3 regions of the Actinopolyspora sabaoui genome follow, and region 2 is predicted to be linked to each of the others. Evidence: riboswitches for the same ligand, from Rfam matches in the RefSeq annotation. Region 2 holds a riboswitch; each other region holds the start of a gene.
What was found. Region 2 has a riboswitch for thiamine pyrophosphate ahead of ACOQFL_RS13505 (thiamine ABC transporter substrate-binding protein). Riboswitches for the same ligand answer to the same signal wherever they lie in the genome.
Positions count from the first base shown of each region.

Region 1: another riboswitch for thiamine pyrophosphate. It lies ahead of thiO (glycine oxidase ThiO); the one in region 2 lies ahead of ACOQFL_RS13505 (thiamine ABC transporter substrate-binding protein).
Region 3: another riboswitch for thiamine pyrophosphate. It lies ahead of thiD (bifunctional hydroxymethylpyrimidine kinase/phosphomethylpyrimidine kinase); the one in region 2 lies ahead of ACOQFL_RS13505 (thiamine ABC transporter substrate-binding protein).

Region 1 is NZ_JBMIHH010000009.1:142,745-147,806, reverse strand. Features, by position in the region: gene ACOQFL_RS17580 (FUSC family protein) at 1-689, shown strand, start outside; gene ACOQFL_RS17575 (thiazole synthase) at 810-1,574, opposite strand; gene thiS (sulfur carrier protein ThiS) at 1,577-1,777, opposite strand; gene thiO (glycine oxidase ThiO) at 1,774-2,889, opposite strand; TPP riboswitch at 2,880-2,986, opposite strand; gene thiE (thiamine phosphate synthase) at 3,125-3,799, shown strand; gene ACOQFL_RS17555 (DUF3558 family protein) at 3,827-4,354, opposite strand; gene ACOQFL_RS17550 (hypothetical protein) at 4,351-4,782, opposite strand; gene ACOQFL_RS17545 (hypothetical protein) at 4,854-5,062, opposite strand, start outside.
Region 2 is NZ_JBMIHH010000006.1:238,376-243,437, forward strand. Features, by position in the region: gene ACOQFL_RS13495 (ABC transporter ATP-binding protein) at 1-455, opposite strand, end outside; gene ACOQFL_RS13500 (ABC transporter permease) at 455-2,080, opposite strand; gene ACOQFL_RS13505 (thiamine ABC transporter substrate-binding protein) at 2,158-3,213, opposite strand; TPP riboswitch at 3,248-3,357, opposite strand; gene ACOQFL_RS13510 (FAD-dependent oxidoreductase) at 3,477-4,439, opposite strand; gene bioD (dethiobiotin synthase) at 4,581-5,062, opposite strand, start outside.
Region 3 is NZ_JBMIHH010000005.1:248,834-253,895, reverse strand. Features, by position in the region: gene tenA (thiaminase II) at 22-747, opposite strand; gene thiD (bifunctional hydroxymethylpyrimidine kinase/phosphomethylpyrimidine kinase) at 923-1,744, opposite strand; TPP riboswitch at 1,877-1,975, opposite strand; gene ACOQFL_RS11175 (biotin/lipoyl attachment domain-containing protein) at 2,069-2,311, opposite strand; gene ACOQFL_RS11170 (hypothetical protein) at 2,631-3,371, shown strand; gene ACOQFL_RS11165 (hypothetical protein) at 3,480-3,884, opposite strand; gene ACOQFL_RS11160 (AMP-binding protein) at 4,174-5,062, shown strand, end outside.

The DNA of each region.
Region 1 (5,062 bases), on a different contig from region 2:
GCGTGCTGTTGGGGGCGCTGATCGCCATCACCGTGCTCGCCCGGATCGTGGAGTTGGACGAGCGTTCGCTGGTCAACGCGACGATCAGCTTCGCGGCCAACACGGCGATCGGTGCCGCGATCGCGCTCAGCGTGGGATTCGTGAGCTACCTGGTGCTGCCCGGCAGCCTGGTGCCGGACGTGCGGGGGACGGTGCGCGCCACAGTGTGGTCGGTCTCGGAACTGCTGCGTAGTGTCCGCGCGGCCGGTCGCGGTGCCGATCTGCGGGAACCGTTGCGAGCGGCGCACGTGCTCGCGCTGCGGCGCACCCAGGACCTGCTCGGCCTACCGGCCAAACTGGACGGTTCCGACACGGTGGAGGAGGAAGCCGAGCGCAGCAGCAGGGAGGCGGCGGTGGCGCTGGACGCGCTGCGGCAGGACCTGGCTACGCTGGCTTTCCGGCCCGACTCCGAGCGGGCGCTGGCGGTGCCGGCGCTGAGCGCGGTCGACGATCTGCTCGGCGGCAACACCACGGCGCGGATACCCGACATCCCGTCGGGGCAGGCACCCGCGACCGAGCTGCTGGCGAGTTCCCTGCTGGAGAACGCGCTGCACGCCAGGGCCGCGATCGACGAGACGTTCGGCTACAACGATCCGTGGAAGAGCTACACCATCTCGTTCGTGCGCCCGGAGCGGTTGCGGATCCGGTGAACGGCTGACTCCAGCCGTCCCGGAGGTCGCCGGGGACGGACACTTCTACGATCCGCATCGGCCGGACGGCCTGGTGCGCGACTCGAGCGAGTCGATCACCCGGATGTCCGGCCTCCACCGTCACCCCATCGGCCTGCCGGGGCTGGATGCCTCGGCCCAGTAGCGACGCGGAATCCGACCCGCCTGGGCGGCCAGCCGCCCCGCCTCCACCCCGGAGCGCATCGCGGCGGCCATCCGCTCCGGATCGTGCGCACGGGTGACGGCCGAGGCCAGCAGCACCGCGTCGCAGCCCAGCTCCATGGCGAGCGCCGCGTCCGAGGCGGTGCCGATCCCCGCGTCGAGCACGATCGGCACCGAAGCGCGGGAGCAGATCATCTCGATGTTGTGCGGGTTGCGGATGCCCAGCCCCGTACCGATCGGCGAGCCCAGCGGCATCACCGCCGCGCAGCCGAGCTGTTCCAGCCGGGTGGCGAGCGCGGGATCGTCGTTGGTGTAGGCGAGCACCACGAAGCCCTGCTCGATCAGCTGCTCGGCGGCGTCGGTCAGTTCCACCGGATCGGGCAGCAGCGTGTCCTCGTCGATCACTACTTCCAGCTTGATCCAGTTCGTGCCCAGGGCCTCGCGTGCCAGCTGCGCGGTGAGCACCGCCTCGGCCGCGCTGCGACACCCGGCGGTGTTGGGCAACGGAGCGATACCGAGCCGATGCAGCAGATCGAACACCCCGGTGGTCCCACCGGCGTCGGCGCGGCGCATCGCCACGGTGGTCAGCTCCGTACCGGAGGCGATCAGCGCCTGCTCCAGCGCGGTCAGGCTGGCCGCGCCCCCTGTACCGGTGATCAATCGCGAACCGAATTCGTGTCCGGCTATGACCAGCGGATCGTCCATGCTCATCCTCCTTGCACGGCGGTGACGATCTCCACCGTCGCGGCCGTGCCGAGTTCGGTCTCCTGCCAGCGGTCGCGGGGAACCACGGCGCCGTCCAGCGCCACGGCCACCCCGCGGGCCGGGCTCCGGAAACGTTCCAACGCGTCGGCGAGGGTCGCGCCCTGCTCGAACTCGTAGCGCTCTCCGTTGATCGTGACGTTCATCGTCGAACTCCACTTCGCTTCGGGTCGGCGGGTTCGGTCTCAGTGGGCACGTGGCCGCCCCGCAGCAGCGCGGTGACCGCGTCGGCTGTGATCGGTGCGTGCAGGAATCCGTTGCGGTGGTGCCCGGTGGCGACGAACACCCCGGGTTCCAGCCAGCCGATCAGCGGCAGGTTGTCCGGCGTGCCGGGACGCAACCCCGCCGTGGCCTCGGCCAGTTCGTACTCCCCGAGTCCGGCCACCACTCGCTCGGCGTCGCCGATCAGGTCGCGCACCCCGCCCACGGTTACCCGCGTGTCGAATCCGTTCTCGTACTGCGTGGCCCCCACGACCAGGCCGTCCGGGCGCGGCACCAGGTAGACCGGCCTGCCGTGCACCGGTCCCCTAATGGTGTGCTCGGGTGGTGGCAGCGCGGTGCTCCTGCGCCGCAACCGCAGGATCTCGCCCTTGACGGGGCGGACCAGCTCGGCCAGGTCCTCGTGCAGTTGCCCGGAGTTGCTGCCCGCCGCGATCACCACCACGTCGCAGCGCAACTCGGAATCGGGCAGCTCCACCACACCGGGACGGACGCGGTGCGCCGTTTCGGTGTGGAACTCGACCCCGGCCCGCCGCGCGGCCTCGCGCAGTGCGTCGAGCGTGGTGCGGTTGTCGACCGAGAGATCGCCCGGCACTTCCAGCCCGCCTTGCACGGCGGGAGCCAGCGAGGGTTCCAACCTGCGCAACGCCCTGCCGGAGTGCCTGGTCACCGTCCGGCCCAGCTTGGCCAGGTGCTCGGCGACCTCGTGCAGCTGCTCGCGGTCGGCGCTGTCGGCCCCGACGACGAGCGTGCCCCGCTCGCCGAGCCCGGAGGGCGCGTCGGCGGCGCGGGAAAGTTCGGCGGCGAAGTCCGGCCAGCGGCGCAATGAGGCCGCTCCCAGTTCGAGCAGCTCCTCCTCACCGAACCAGGTCTCGGCCAGCGGCGCCAGCATCCCGCCGGCGACGTGCGAAGCGCCGCTCGCCGGTTCCGGGTCGACCAGTCGTACCCGGCAGCCCAGCGTGGCCAGCCGCCACGCACAGGACAGCCCGATCACACCGCCGCCCACCAGGGCGATGTCGTGATGTCGTTCGTCGGTCAATGCTCGCTCCCTGCGCCGGCATGATCCGGATCAGGTTCGGCGGTCGGGGCTTCAGCCCCCTCTCAGTCCGTTCGGCCGGACTCCCGCGGGTACCCATCGCACAGCTTAGGTGATGAACTCCGTCCGCGTCAGGTAGCACCCGAGGAGCCACCGGTCACCCTCGGGAGAACCACCACGCGACCCGCTGGGGAATGTGACTGGCGCCACCGCCCACCGCGTGACCTACCCTGGACGCATGCCCGGAATGGACGGCTACGGAATGCGCGCCCGGCTGGATCAGTCGCGGCTGTACTTGTGCACCGACGCGCGCCGGGAACGCGGTGATCTCGCCGAGTTCGTGGACGAGGCACTGGCGGGCGGTGTGGACATCATCCAGCTGCGGGACAAGGACGAGTCCGGCGCTCCGCTGGAGGCCCGCGAGGAGCTCGAGGCGTTGCGGGTGCTGGCCGATTCCTGCGTCCGGCACGACGCTTTGCTGGCGGTCAACGACCGCGCGGACATCGCGCTGGCCGTCGACGCGGACGTGCTGCATCTGGGGCAGGACGACCTACCGGTGGAGACCGCTCGCGGCATCGTCGGCGATCAGATGATCATCGGCCGCTCCACGCACGACGTGGTGCAGGCGGACTCGGCGGCCACCGAGCGCGGGGTGGACTACTTCTGCACCGGCCCGGTGTGGACCACCCCCACGAAACCCGGCCGCGAAGCGGCGGGCATCGAGCTGGTGAGCCACGCCGCCGAGCACCACGGCCACGGCAGGCCATGGTTCGCTATCGGCGGTATCGGCCCGGAAAATCTGGACGAGGTCATGGCAGCGGGCGCCGAACGCGTGGTGGTGGTCCGCGCGATCACCGAGGCGGAGAACCCCCGAGAAGCCGCCGCACGGCTCCGCTCACGCCTGGTGAGCTAGCTATCAGCGGGCGCCAAGGCTGCCACGTCAACCGGCGAGTGACCGAATCGCAGACCTCGTGAATCGACGTGCCGTCTCACACGTGGGTGGGTCATCCGTCGAGTTCTCACTCACGTGTACTTTCAGTGACTGGCCACTCGCCACGTCGACGTACGTTGTGCAGCTCTCGTGCGGCCCGCTCGCGGATTCGCCGTACTCGAGTCTGATCACACGATAGCCCCGCACCCGAGGCAGATCGACCGCCCTGGACGACGCCATGGACCCGTTGGTCCACCGGTCTATTCCGTGATTCGTTACGACGGCGACGGTCACGGTCCCCCCGTACTTGGGCGAGTACTGACAACTCGTACCTTCCTCGTCCGAACCTTCCACGACCGAAACCGGTTGCGGCGGCGCCTTCACTTGAAGATCACGTAGTTTTGTCCGCGGAATCAGATCACACGGTCGCACATCGTCCAACGACAACTCGCGCGGTCTATCCGAAGAGCCACACGCCGTCGCCAGGGCGAACAGCACCAAAATCGCGGTTATGAACCGCACCAAACGAGCGCTCATCCGTAGTACCGCACCTTCAGCTCGGCTACTTTCGCCTGGAAACGCTGGATCAGAGCCGGAGTTACCTCGGCGACCCGTGCCACGAACTCGCGTTCGCTCAGCTCGCGCACCGTACCGGGATGGATAGTCGCGCTGAAGTCCTGCATCCCGACCGTGGATACGGCGATGCGCCCGTCGCCTGACTCGACGCTCGCCTCGACCACCCGCATCTCCTCCTCGAACTCGGAATCGTGCTGGTCATTCGGTTCGATGTTCAGATTCGTGGTGCTGATCGCCTCGCGATACTGCTTTACCCACCCTGTGTACAACCGTCGGGCCAAACCCGTCAAAGCGCGTTCCAGGAAGCGCTCGTCGATGAACTCGTACACACTCTCTCCGAACTCAAGCGTCACCTGGCTACGATCACGCAGCTCGGCTTCGAGTTCCATTCCGGGAGCTTTCGCCCGAACCCGAATTTGATCCAATCGTTCCGCCAATTCGCCCACTGCGCCATTCCCTCCTAGGTCGCCCGACCGAGCCCTTCATCGCTGGTCATTTCGTCGCCACCCATTCCTGCCAGCGCGGGGCGCGCCGAAACCAACACGGCGCGATCAGATTCCACCCCACCCGGAACCTCGTTCAGCGCCTTGGATATCTTTTTTCCGGATTCGCGGGTCTCCTTCGTGAGCTCGGCGATCGAATCCTTCATCGACTGTATGACCTGTTCCA
Region 2 (5,062 bases):
GTGACCCGTCGATCCTGATACCCGACCAGTCCGACCAGTTCGAGAAGTCGACTCACCGTGTCGCGGCGCTCGCGTCTGCCGACCGATCGCATCCGCAGCGCGAAGTCCACATTGCCCGCCACGTCGCGATGCCTGAAGAGCTGGCCGTCCTGGAAGACCATGCCGAAACCACGGCGGTGCACCGGAACCCCGGACAGCTCGAGCCCGTCGAAGGCGACCCGTCCGGCCGAAGGACGTTCCAGCCCGGCCACGCTTCGAAGCAGGGTGGTCTTGCCACAGCCGGAGGGCCCCAACACGGCCAGCACCTCACCGCGCGGCACGCGAAGGTCCACAGCGGACAGTGCCGTGGTGCCGCCGTAGCGCACCGTCAGCCCTTCCAACCGCAGGCCGTCGTCCGGCTCACGGCGGGTTTCCGGGACCGCCGTTGTTTCCGAGGACCCGAGTACGGAACGCATCAGAACTCTCCCGACGAATCGGAACGCAGGGTTTCGATGATCAGCACCGCCCCGGCGGTGACCAGCATCAGCAGTGCACAGGCCGCATAGGCCATCTGGGTGTTCAGTTCGCCGGGGCGGCTGAGCAGCGTGCTGATCGCCACCGGAAGTGTCGGTGCTTCCGGACGGGCCAGGAAGCCGGTGGCGCCGAACTCGCCCAGTGCCACGACGAAACCGAGGCCCGCGGCGGTCACCACTGCCCGCCCCGCCAGCGGCAGGTCCACCTCCCGCCGAATCCGCCACGGTCCGGCTCCCAGCGTCGCGGCGGCGGCACGCACCCGTGGATCCACCGAGCGCAGGACCGGCAGTATCGTTCTGATCACCAGTGGCGTGATCACCAGGGCCTGGGCGAACGGCACCAGCAGCGGCGAGGTCCGCAGATCACCCGGCAGCACGTGCAGCGTGACGAGGTAGCCGAAGCCGACCGTGACGGCGGAGATCCCCAGCGGCAGCATCAGGGCTGCGTCCATGAGTTCCGCCGCCCACCGACTGCGCAGACTCGTCAGCACCAGGCAGGCGAGCACTCCGAGCAGCAACGACATCCACGTGGCGTCGGTGGCGGCACGCAGCGAGTTCCACGCGGCCTGCCATCCCGAGACGTCCAGTACTCCGCCGGTGCCGGACAACGCCCGGTAGCCTGCCAGACTCCAACCGCCGCGCGAGTTCACCGAACGCACGAGCAGGGCGATGATCGGAGCGGTCAGCGCGCCGAGCACGACGACCGCGCAGCCCACCGGTATCCACTCGAGACCGCTCGGGCGTCGTGCGGCGGCTCGTGACCGGTGCGGTGCGAGCGCGTTCTCCCTGCGTCCCCGGGCGATCGCGGCTACGGCCAGCGCGGCCAGCACCGCCGCGAACTGCAGCAACGACAGCGCGGCCGCACCGGACAGGTCGAGCAGTCGCACGGTGCGCAGGTAGATTTCCGTTTCCAGCGTCCGGTAGCGTCCGCCGCCCAGTACCAGGACCACGCCGAAGCTGGTGGAGCAGAACAGGAAGACCACCGCCGCGGCCGACCAGAGTGCGGGGCGCAACGCGGGTAGCGTCACGGTGCGGAAAGCACGGAACGGTCCGGCCCCGAGACTGCGGGCCGCGTCGGTCGCTCTCGGGTCGAGCTGGGTCCACAGCCCGCTGACGGTCCGGGCGACGACGGCGATGTTGAAGAACGCGTTGGCCGATACGATCGCCCACGCGTTCGGCTCGGCGGTGCCGAGCAGGGCGCGAAAGGCCATCCCCACCACCAGGGTGGGCAGTACGAACGGGACGGTGATCAGGGCTCGCAGCAGTGCCTTTCCCGGCACGGGCACCCGAGCGAGCAGGTAGGCCAGCGGCATTCCCGCAGCGACCGCCAGCAGGGTGGAGGCCGCCGCCTGGCCGAGGGTGAAGGCGACGATCCGCCAGGTTTCCGGAGCGGTCAGCACCTCGTCGAGGCCCGAGCTCAGTCCGAGGCGCAGGATGGCTGCCACCGGCCACGCGAAGAACACACCGAGAAAGCCGAGCACCAGCGCCGCGCCCACTGTGATGAACGCGGCGTGCCCGCGCGGACGTGCACGGGAAACCGGAGTGCCGTCGGCCCTGGCCCTGTTCAATGAGGCACCGTTCAATGAGGCACCGTTCAATGAGGCACCGTTCGCCGTTGCCCGGCTTCCCGACTCCCCGTCGGCCGTCACCGGTTCGTCAGGGACCGCCACTGGCGTATCCACTCGGCGCGGTTGCGTTCCACCCGCTGCGGCTTCATCTCGGTGGACTCGGACGGCCGCGGGGCGACGTCCTGCCAGCTCTCCGGCAGCTCAACCCCCGTGAGCACCGGATAGACGTACATCTGCTCGGGCAACCGACGCTGGAACTTCCACGAGAGCAGGAAGTCCATCAGCTCCCGTGCTTTCTTGAGGTTCGTGGTCCCGTCGATGACACCGGCGTACTCGACCTGGCGGTAGCACGTTCCCAGAAGTGCCTTGGTGCGCGGTTGTCCGTTCTGGTCGACCTCGGCGGCGGGTGAGGAGGCGTAGGACAGCACGATCGGCCGGGATCCGCCGCCGGACGAGCCGGAGAAGTCCTGCTTGTAGGCCTGCTGCCAGCCCGAGGAGATGCGAACGTCGTTGTCCAGCAGTTGTCGCCAGTAGTTCTGCCACCCCTGCTCGCCGAACGTGGCGACGGTGTTGAGCAGGAAGGCGAGCCCGGGCGAGGAGGTAGCCGGATCGGGAACGGCGAACAGGCCCGCGTAGCGCGGCTCGGCCAGATCCGCGAGTTCGGCGGGCGGCTCCAGGGCGTGCTGCTCGAACCAGCGCAGATCGATGTTGACGCAGACGTCGCCCGCGTCGACGGGTATCGGGCTGTCGTTGGCGCCGTAGGCGTACTTGATCGAGATGTGCTCAGCGCCCTCGGGGCGATAGGAGGCGAACACTCCGTTGTCGACGGCGCGTGAGAGATACGTGGAATCGACACCGAAGGCGACGTCGCCGATCGGGGCGTCCTTGGTGAGCACCAGCTCGTTGGTGAGTTCGCCAGCGTCTCCCTTTCGCAGAATCCGGAGGCGATAGCCGGAATCCTGTTGGAAGCTGTTCCGTAATTCATCACTGATCACGAACGAATCGTGCGTGACCAGCGTCACTGTAGGGCGCTGCGAGTCACGGCCGGTGCCCATGAGTGAGCAACCGGCCACCAGTAATGTGACTGCCACTGCCAGCGCGGCACGCGTTCGACGTGCGATACTGCGTCTCAACGATCCTCCCGTGGTCACACCACGAGTGCGACACCGAGCTGATCGCACGCCTCCCTGCGCCGGCATTACCCGGTTCAAGTAGGACGGTCGAGGACCCCGTGTCCTCCTCTCAGCCCAGCGCACTGGACTCCCGTGGCGAACCGGAAGTCTACTGCATCCCACAATCCCGACCGGACCCGAGAGTGATTCATTCCGGTCGGGCTTCGTCGGCCCAATCTTGCCGGCGACTCATCCCGCGGAACTTCCCGTGGGCAGCCGCACCGCTATTCGCTCGTGGCCAGCTCGGCCGCTTCGTGCGCGCACCCCCAGGAGACCGCCACCCCGTCGCCGCCGTGGCCGTAGTTGTGCACGATGCGGGCGCCTTCGTAGTGCTCCACCTTCAGCCGTACGCTTTCGCTCCGGGGGCGCAGGCCGACGATCTCCTCCCGGACGGGCGCGTCGCGCAGCTCGGGCCGGATCTCGGCGCAACGGCGCAGAATTCCCGTCGTGACCTCCCTGTCCGGAACGCGGTCCCAGGCGTGCGGCACCGCGACACCGCCGAGCACCAACCGGTCACCGTGCGGCATGTAACTGGCCCACCGGCCGCTCTCGGAGAGCTCGACGAAGTACTCCTCGATACCCGGATTCTCCACGACCACGTGCTGCCCGAGCACGGGCAGCACACCGGGGTCGCCGACCAGCTCCCGAGCTCCCACCCCGGTGCAGTTGACCACGGTCCGGCTCTCCCCGGCGGCGTCCGAGAGGCTGGAAACCGGGCTGCGGAGCAGCTCACCACCGGCCGCACGGAACCGGCGGGTGAGGTAGTCCAGATAGCGGGGCATGTCGATCAACGGCAGTGTGGCCCGCGCACCGGCCGAGAACCCGTGCGGCAGTTCGCCCGGCTCGCAGGCACGAAGATCCGTCATCAGTCGGGTCTCCTCGGGCCGCTTCGCGGCGATCGGCTCACGGCTGGCCACCGTGCCGAGGGCCAGATGCACTCCCGTGCTCGGATCGCCCGCCAGCTCCAGGAACAGCCCGTGGGAGCGTCGCGCCCACCCGACGGCGCGCTCCCGGGGCCCCAACGAGATCGGTCCCCATATCGCCCCGGCCACCGCCGAGGTGGTCTCGTCGGGATACTCGATGGTTCTGATACGCACGTGACAGCCGCGCTCGGCGAGCAACACGGCCGTGGTAAGTCCCGAAACACCGGCGCCGATGACCAACACGTCCGAGGATCGACCAGTCACGAAGTGACGGTAACACCGGACGAGTACTCGGGACACCTTCTTCGGAGGCACCGACACCGATGCTCGCCCGGGGCACATACGAGCCCGGCGAAGGGAGGTGTCGTGGTTCGCCCGTGGGAAGTGCCCCGCACTCGGGAGGAATCACTGTCCGACCCCGGCCCACTCCCCACCGAGTGCGGGCGCCAGCCCCGCTGCCGCGACGGCGCGGAACTCGGCACCCCGCAGTAGCCCGGCCCCCTCGGGCAGCGCTCCGAGCAGCGGAACTCCGGTCACGGCGGGAAGGTCGACCGCGTTGCAGCGCGCCGCGAGATCGGGATCGCTCGGTCGACTTCCGATCACGAGCCCGGGACAGTCCAACCCGCGGTGCCGCAGTTCCCGCACGGTCAGCGCACTCGCGTTCAGCGCACCCAGTCCTGCCGGGCACACCACCAGCACCGGCGCGGCCAGTGCGCCCGCCGCGTCGGCGAGTGTGCCGCCGTGGTCGTCGTAGGGAACCAGCAACCCACCGGCCCCTTCCACCAGCACGAGATCGTGCGTGGCGACCAATCGTGCGACCGCCGCGACGATCCGTCCCGGTGTGACCGGCGAAATCCCGTCGCGGCGCGCCGCCGCGGCGGGTGCCA
Region 3 (5,062 bases), on a different contig from region 2:
GGACGAACTCCGGTGCGCGCGTCACTCGTGCGGTGCGGGGAGCCAGGCCGCGGTGGGCCAGCTCTCGGTCTCCCACGCGCTGTTCCAGAACAACCATTCGTACTCGCTGCACCGCACGAAGGCCGTGAGCATGCGGCGCCGCGTGTTCTCGTCGGTTCCCGCGGCGAGCCTGTCGGTGAGTTCCCTGGCACCGAGTACCGCGTTGGCGAACTCCTCGTCCGCATAGGTGGCGATCCACCGACCATAGGGGTGCCCGGCCGTCGTTCCGGTGCTCTCCAGAATCGTGCTGCCCACGTGCTGGTACACCCAGAAGCAGGGCAACAGGGCGGCGACCAGCACCGGGTAGGGCTCGCTCAGCGCGGTGGCACGCAGGTAGGAGGTGTAGGCCAGACAGGTCGGTGAGGTCTGGATCCCCGACATCTCCTCCTCGGTGAGACCGAGCTGTTCGATGTAACCGGCGTGCAGTTTGCGCTCCTCGGCCAACGCTCCGTGCGCGCTGCCTGCCAGGAAAGCCGCATCGGCGGGATCGTCGGCCCGACTCGCGGCGGCGGCCAGTGCCTGCGCGAAGCCGAACAGGTAGCGCGAGTCCTGCACGATGTAGAACGCGAACCGGTCCCGTGGCAGGCTGCCGTCGGCCAGTGCCGTGTTGAACGGGTGGTGCACGATCGCACGTTGCAGTTCGGCGGTGTAGGACCAGGCTTCGGCGCAGAAACCGCCGGGTACTGGGTCGGGAAGGCGGTAACTCATGTCTTTCCTCCGCTTCGGCGGTTCGTCGGGGCGGTTTGCGAGGTCTTCCCCTCGTGGGCCGTGTTCCCCTCTTGGGCCTCGGGAGCGATCCCTTCGAGGCGGGCCCACCGAGGAGACGGCGGTGGCAGGCCGGGACCTTCGCGGATGGTGTGCTTCGACGTCATGGACGGAGTGATCAGCTGGGCGGCGTGCTCGCAGCAGGCCACCAGCGGTAGAAGTGGTGCACCGGGCCGTGGCCCTGTCCGACGTCGAGCAGGTCGGCGGCGCGCAGCGCACCGGTGAGGTACTCCTTGGCCTCGCGCACGGCGGTGGGCCAGTCCCGCCCCAGGGCCCGCAGTGCCGCCGTGGCGGCCGAGAGGGTGCACCCCGTGCCGTGGTCGTTCTTGGTCACCACGCGCTCGTGCGCCAACATCTCGACACCGCTCGCGGTGCGCAGCACGTCCACGCTGGACTCGCCCCCCAGGTGACCGCCCTTCAGCAGCACCCGCTCGACTCCCAGCCCGGACAGCCGTTCGGCCTGAGTGGCCATTCCATCGGTACCGGTGGGCTCCGACGTACCGAGCAGATCCGCGGCTTCGGGCAGATTGGGTGTGATCAGGTCAACGCGGGGCAGCAACTCGTCCCGCAACGCGCGGACCGCGTCGGCGGCAAGCAGCCGGTCTCCGCTCTTGGCGACCATTACCGGATCCAGCACGATCTCGCGTGCCGAGTACTCGGACAACACCCTCGCGACGGTTCGGATGATCTCCGTGTCCGAGAGCATCCCGATCTTGACCGCGTCGACCCGCACGTCGTCGAACAGGGTCCGTAGCTGATCGGCCACGAAGTCCGAGGGGATCTCCCTCACCGAGGAGACTCCCGTGGTGGTCTGGGCCACGAGCGCCGTGGTCACCGCCATACCGTAGGTGCCGTGGGCGGAGAAAGTCTTCAGATCGGCCTGAATACCCGCTCCCCCACTGGGATCGGTACCGGCGATCGTGAGCACGTTCGGAATCACTGCTGCCCCTCTCACGGCTGGACGCGCACGGGGGCGTGGCGACGGCGTACGTGGCTCGTCCGGAGCGACCGCACACCGGCCCCGGAACAGCTGGAACCACCCGGCAACCGGGCATGACGGCACACGTACGAGCCGGCAACACCGCGACGTCCCTCCGCTAGTGCGAACTAGTTCAGGTTCGACGGGTCTCTCTCAGCCCGACCGAACGGCCGGGCACCCCGCGTCACTGGCCGGAGAGGGTTCGTTCGTCACCACTCCGGCGAACCTCAAGATAGCAGCGGCGGTCAACGCCGAACGGCACAACGCCGCGTCCGTCCAAGGCCGCTACTCGATCAGGCCGACCGGAAACCCCGGCAGCAACGCCTCACCCTGCCGCACCTGTTGGCGCAGCGTTCCGGTAGCCAGGGAGTGCACCCGGTCACTCCTGCCCGCGGCACGTACTTCCGCCAACGGCTGCCCAGCCCTCACCCGGCTGCCGTCCGCCGCCAACCACCGGACCAGTACGCCACTGGCGGTTTCCGGCATACGACCCTCCGGCTGTTCGGCGCAGTACAGCAACTCCGTCATCCGCTGCCTCCGACTCGCGGCCAACATGAGGCGTGTTCGTCGTCCGGTCGCTGCCAGACCGGACGGCGGGTACCTTCGAAAGGTGCAGCCTCCAAAACACACAGTCCCGGACGCAACACTGTACGGACACCTTTCGCGGAACGCGGGGCACGGTGGGAGCGACCGCCGCACTACTCGGATCCGGACGCCACGGGGGAACCGGCCGGGCACCACATCATGGAACGGCCTCCGGCGAGTTATGTCACACCGAGGGCCGCGGATGCCGCACAGCACTCCGGGATCGTGAGGCCACGCACGACGGCGGACTAGAGTTGGGGCAATGAACAGCACTACCGAAGTACTCAGCAGCACGCACGCCGGGCAGAACCCGGAGCAGGACCCGGCCGCGGTCTGGGAACCGCTGGCGGGACTCGCCGAGGCGGCAGCCGAAACCGCGAGTGGCTCCACCACGGTCGCGATCAACCGTGGTTTCGACCGCAAGGCGCGGGAGCGTGCCCGAGCGCTGCGGCAGCTGCTCGACGAGCGTGGGGTGCGAGCCACCGAGATCACCCCGGCGCCGGACAGCGAGGAACTGCTCGCCGACAGCAGTGTGGACTCGGTGATCAACCTGGTGGGCACGGGTTCCTGGCAGCCCTACCGGCTGGCCGCGAAGGAACGGGCGGCACTGCTGGCGCCGCGCCCGGAGGAGGGCGAGCCGGGCGAGAGCCTGCGGCGCGACGTGATCGCGATGAACCGGCAGGACTCCCGCAGGGACGCCGCGCTGAGCAGGGTCGTGGTGCTTCCGGAGAACGCGACGGAAGGCAGCATCACGCTCAACCGCGGCGGTGAGCCGCTGTCCATTCCCGGTGGGCAGGTCACGATCACGCTGCACGAGGGGCAACTGGACGTCCGCATCGAGGGGCCGGACTACTCCGAGCAGCACTTCACCGCGGACCGGTTGAGTCTGGAGACGCACGGTGGGCCACATCGCTTGATCCGCGACGAGATGCCGATCGCGGAGTTCGAGGGCTCGCTGGATTTCGTTTGCGAGCGGGAAGGTCTGGTCGTTCGGTCGGTCTGACCATCACCCGTTCTTCCGGCGGCTCCCGGGAGCGACCGGAGCGCGCCGAGGAATCGGGCCTCGTGCCACGACCAGCCCGTTCCGGTCGTGGCGAGTTGTCCGAAGCTCTCAACGACCCCGCCCGCCGGTGACCCGAACACCGAGGGTGGCGAGCCCGGCGAGAGCGAGCGCCGGAACCGCCAGCGCCAGTGGTGCGAGTGTCCCGGGCGTGAGGGCGTTGTGGAGAGTCCAGAGCGCGATGCACATCGCCGCACATGCCGCCAGGAACGCGGTGACCGTCAACAACCGACGGCGACGCGGGAGTTCGCGAAGTCTCGCGCGTGCGTGGGAGGGAAGTCGGCCCACGGTCACCGCGATCGGCAGCACAGCCGCCGCCAGGATCAGCAGCCCGAGGGCCGAGTCGACTCGTTCCGGCGAGTCGCCGAGCCCGATCAGCAGGCCCAGCGTTCCCACAGCCAGGATCAGCAGGGCCCGGTCGAGCACTCGCCACAGCCGCGCGTCGTAACCGCTCACCCCGCTGAGTGTGCCAGCCGATTCGGAGATCTGGACATTCCTGACGCCTCTCCCCTTCCTTGCGAGCGCCACACAAGGCATTATCTACTCACGAGTAGATAGAGTTGTGAGGTGTCGCGTGACGAGTGAGCGGACCCCTGAGAGCCGGTCGCGGAGCCCGTTGCCGAGAGCAACCGGTAAACGCCGAGTCGAGCGAGCCGAACAGGGCGCTGTAGCCCGATGGTTCGCACGACGGGCACCGGTACTGCTCGACGCCCTTACCCTGATAAGACAGGGTGTCGTCCGCCCGATGCGGCCGGACAGGCTGCTGCGGATCGCGATGGCCTACCGACGTTGGGGGATCGCGATTCCGCTCGGGTACACGGTGGGCGCGATACGCCACCCCGACCGCCCTGCCGTGATCGACGAGCGCGGTGCGCTGAGTTTCGCCGAAGTGGAGCAGCGCACCACCCGGTTGGCGAACGGGCTGCGCGAGTACGGGGTGAAATCCGGCTCCAGGGTGGCGATCCTGTGCCGGAACCATCACGGTTTCGTCGAGGGCCTGCTGGCGGCGAGCAAACTGGGTGCTGATTCCGTGCTGCTCAACACCGGCATGAGTGCCGAGCAGATGTCGGCCGTACTGGCCGAGCAGAGTGTGGCGGTGGTGATCTCCGACTCCGAGTTCACCGAGGGGCTGCGGCTGCCGGACGGCGCGGAACTGCTCGTGAGCTGGACGGAGAGCACGACGAGCGAGACCACCCTGGAGCAGCTGATCGGACGATCCCCGGCGACTCCGCTGCCCAAACGTCCCCGGCACGGCCGGATGATCGTGCTGACCTCCGGAACCACCGGCACACCCAAGGGCGCGCGGCGTCCCGATCCGCCGAACCTGAGCCCGGCGACGACGATCATGTCCAGGGTGCCGCTGCGCAGCGGTGAACGGATGTTGGTCTGCGCTCCGATGTTCCACACCTGGGGGCTGGCCGCGTTCCAGCTGGGAACCGTACTCGGAGCCACCCTGGTGCTACGCAGAGGATTCGATCCGCAGCAGACTCTCGCCGCGCTGCAGCGACATCGCTGCGGCGCCATGTTCGCGGTGCCGGTGATGCTGCAACGAATCCTGGAACTGCCGGAACGGCAGCGGCGCAACTACGATCACCGCGAACTGCGAATCGTCGCCTGCAGTGGTTCGGCACTGT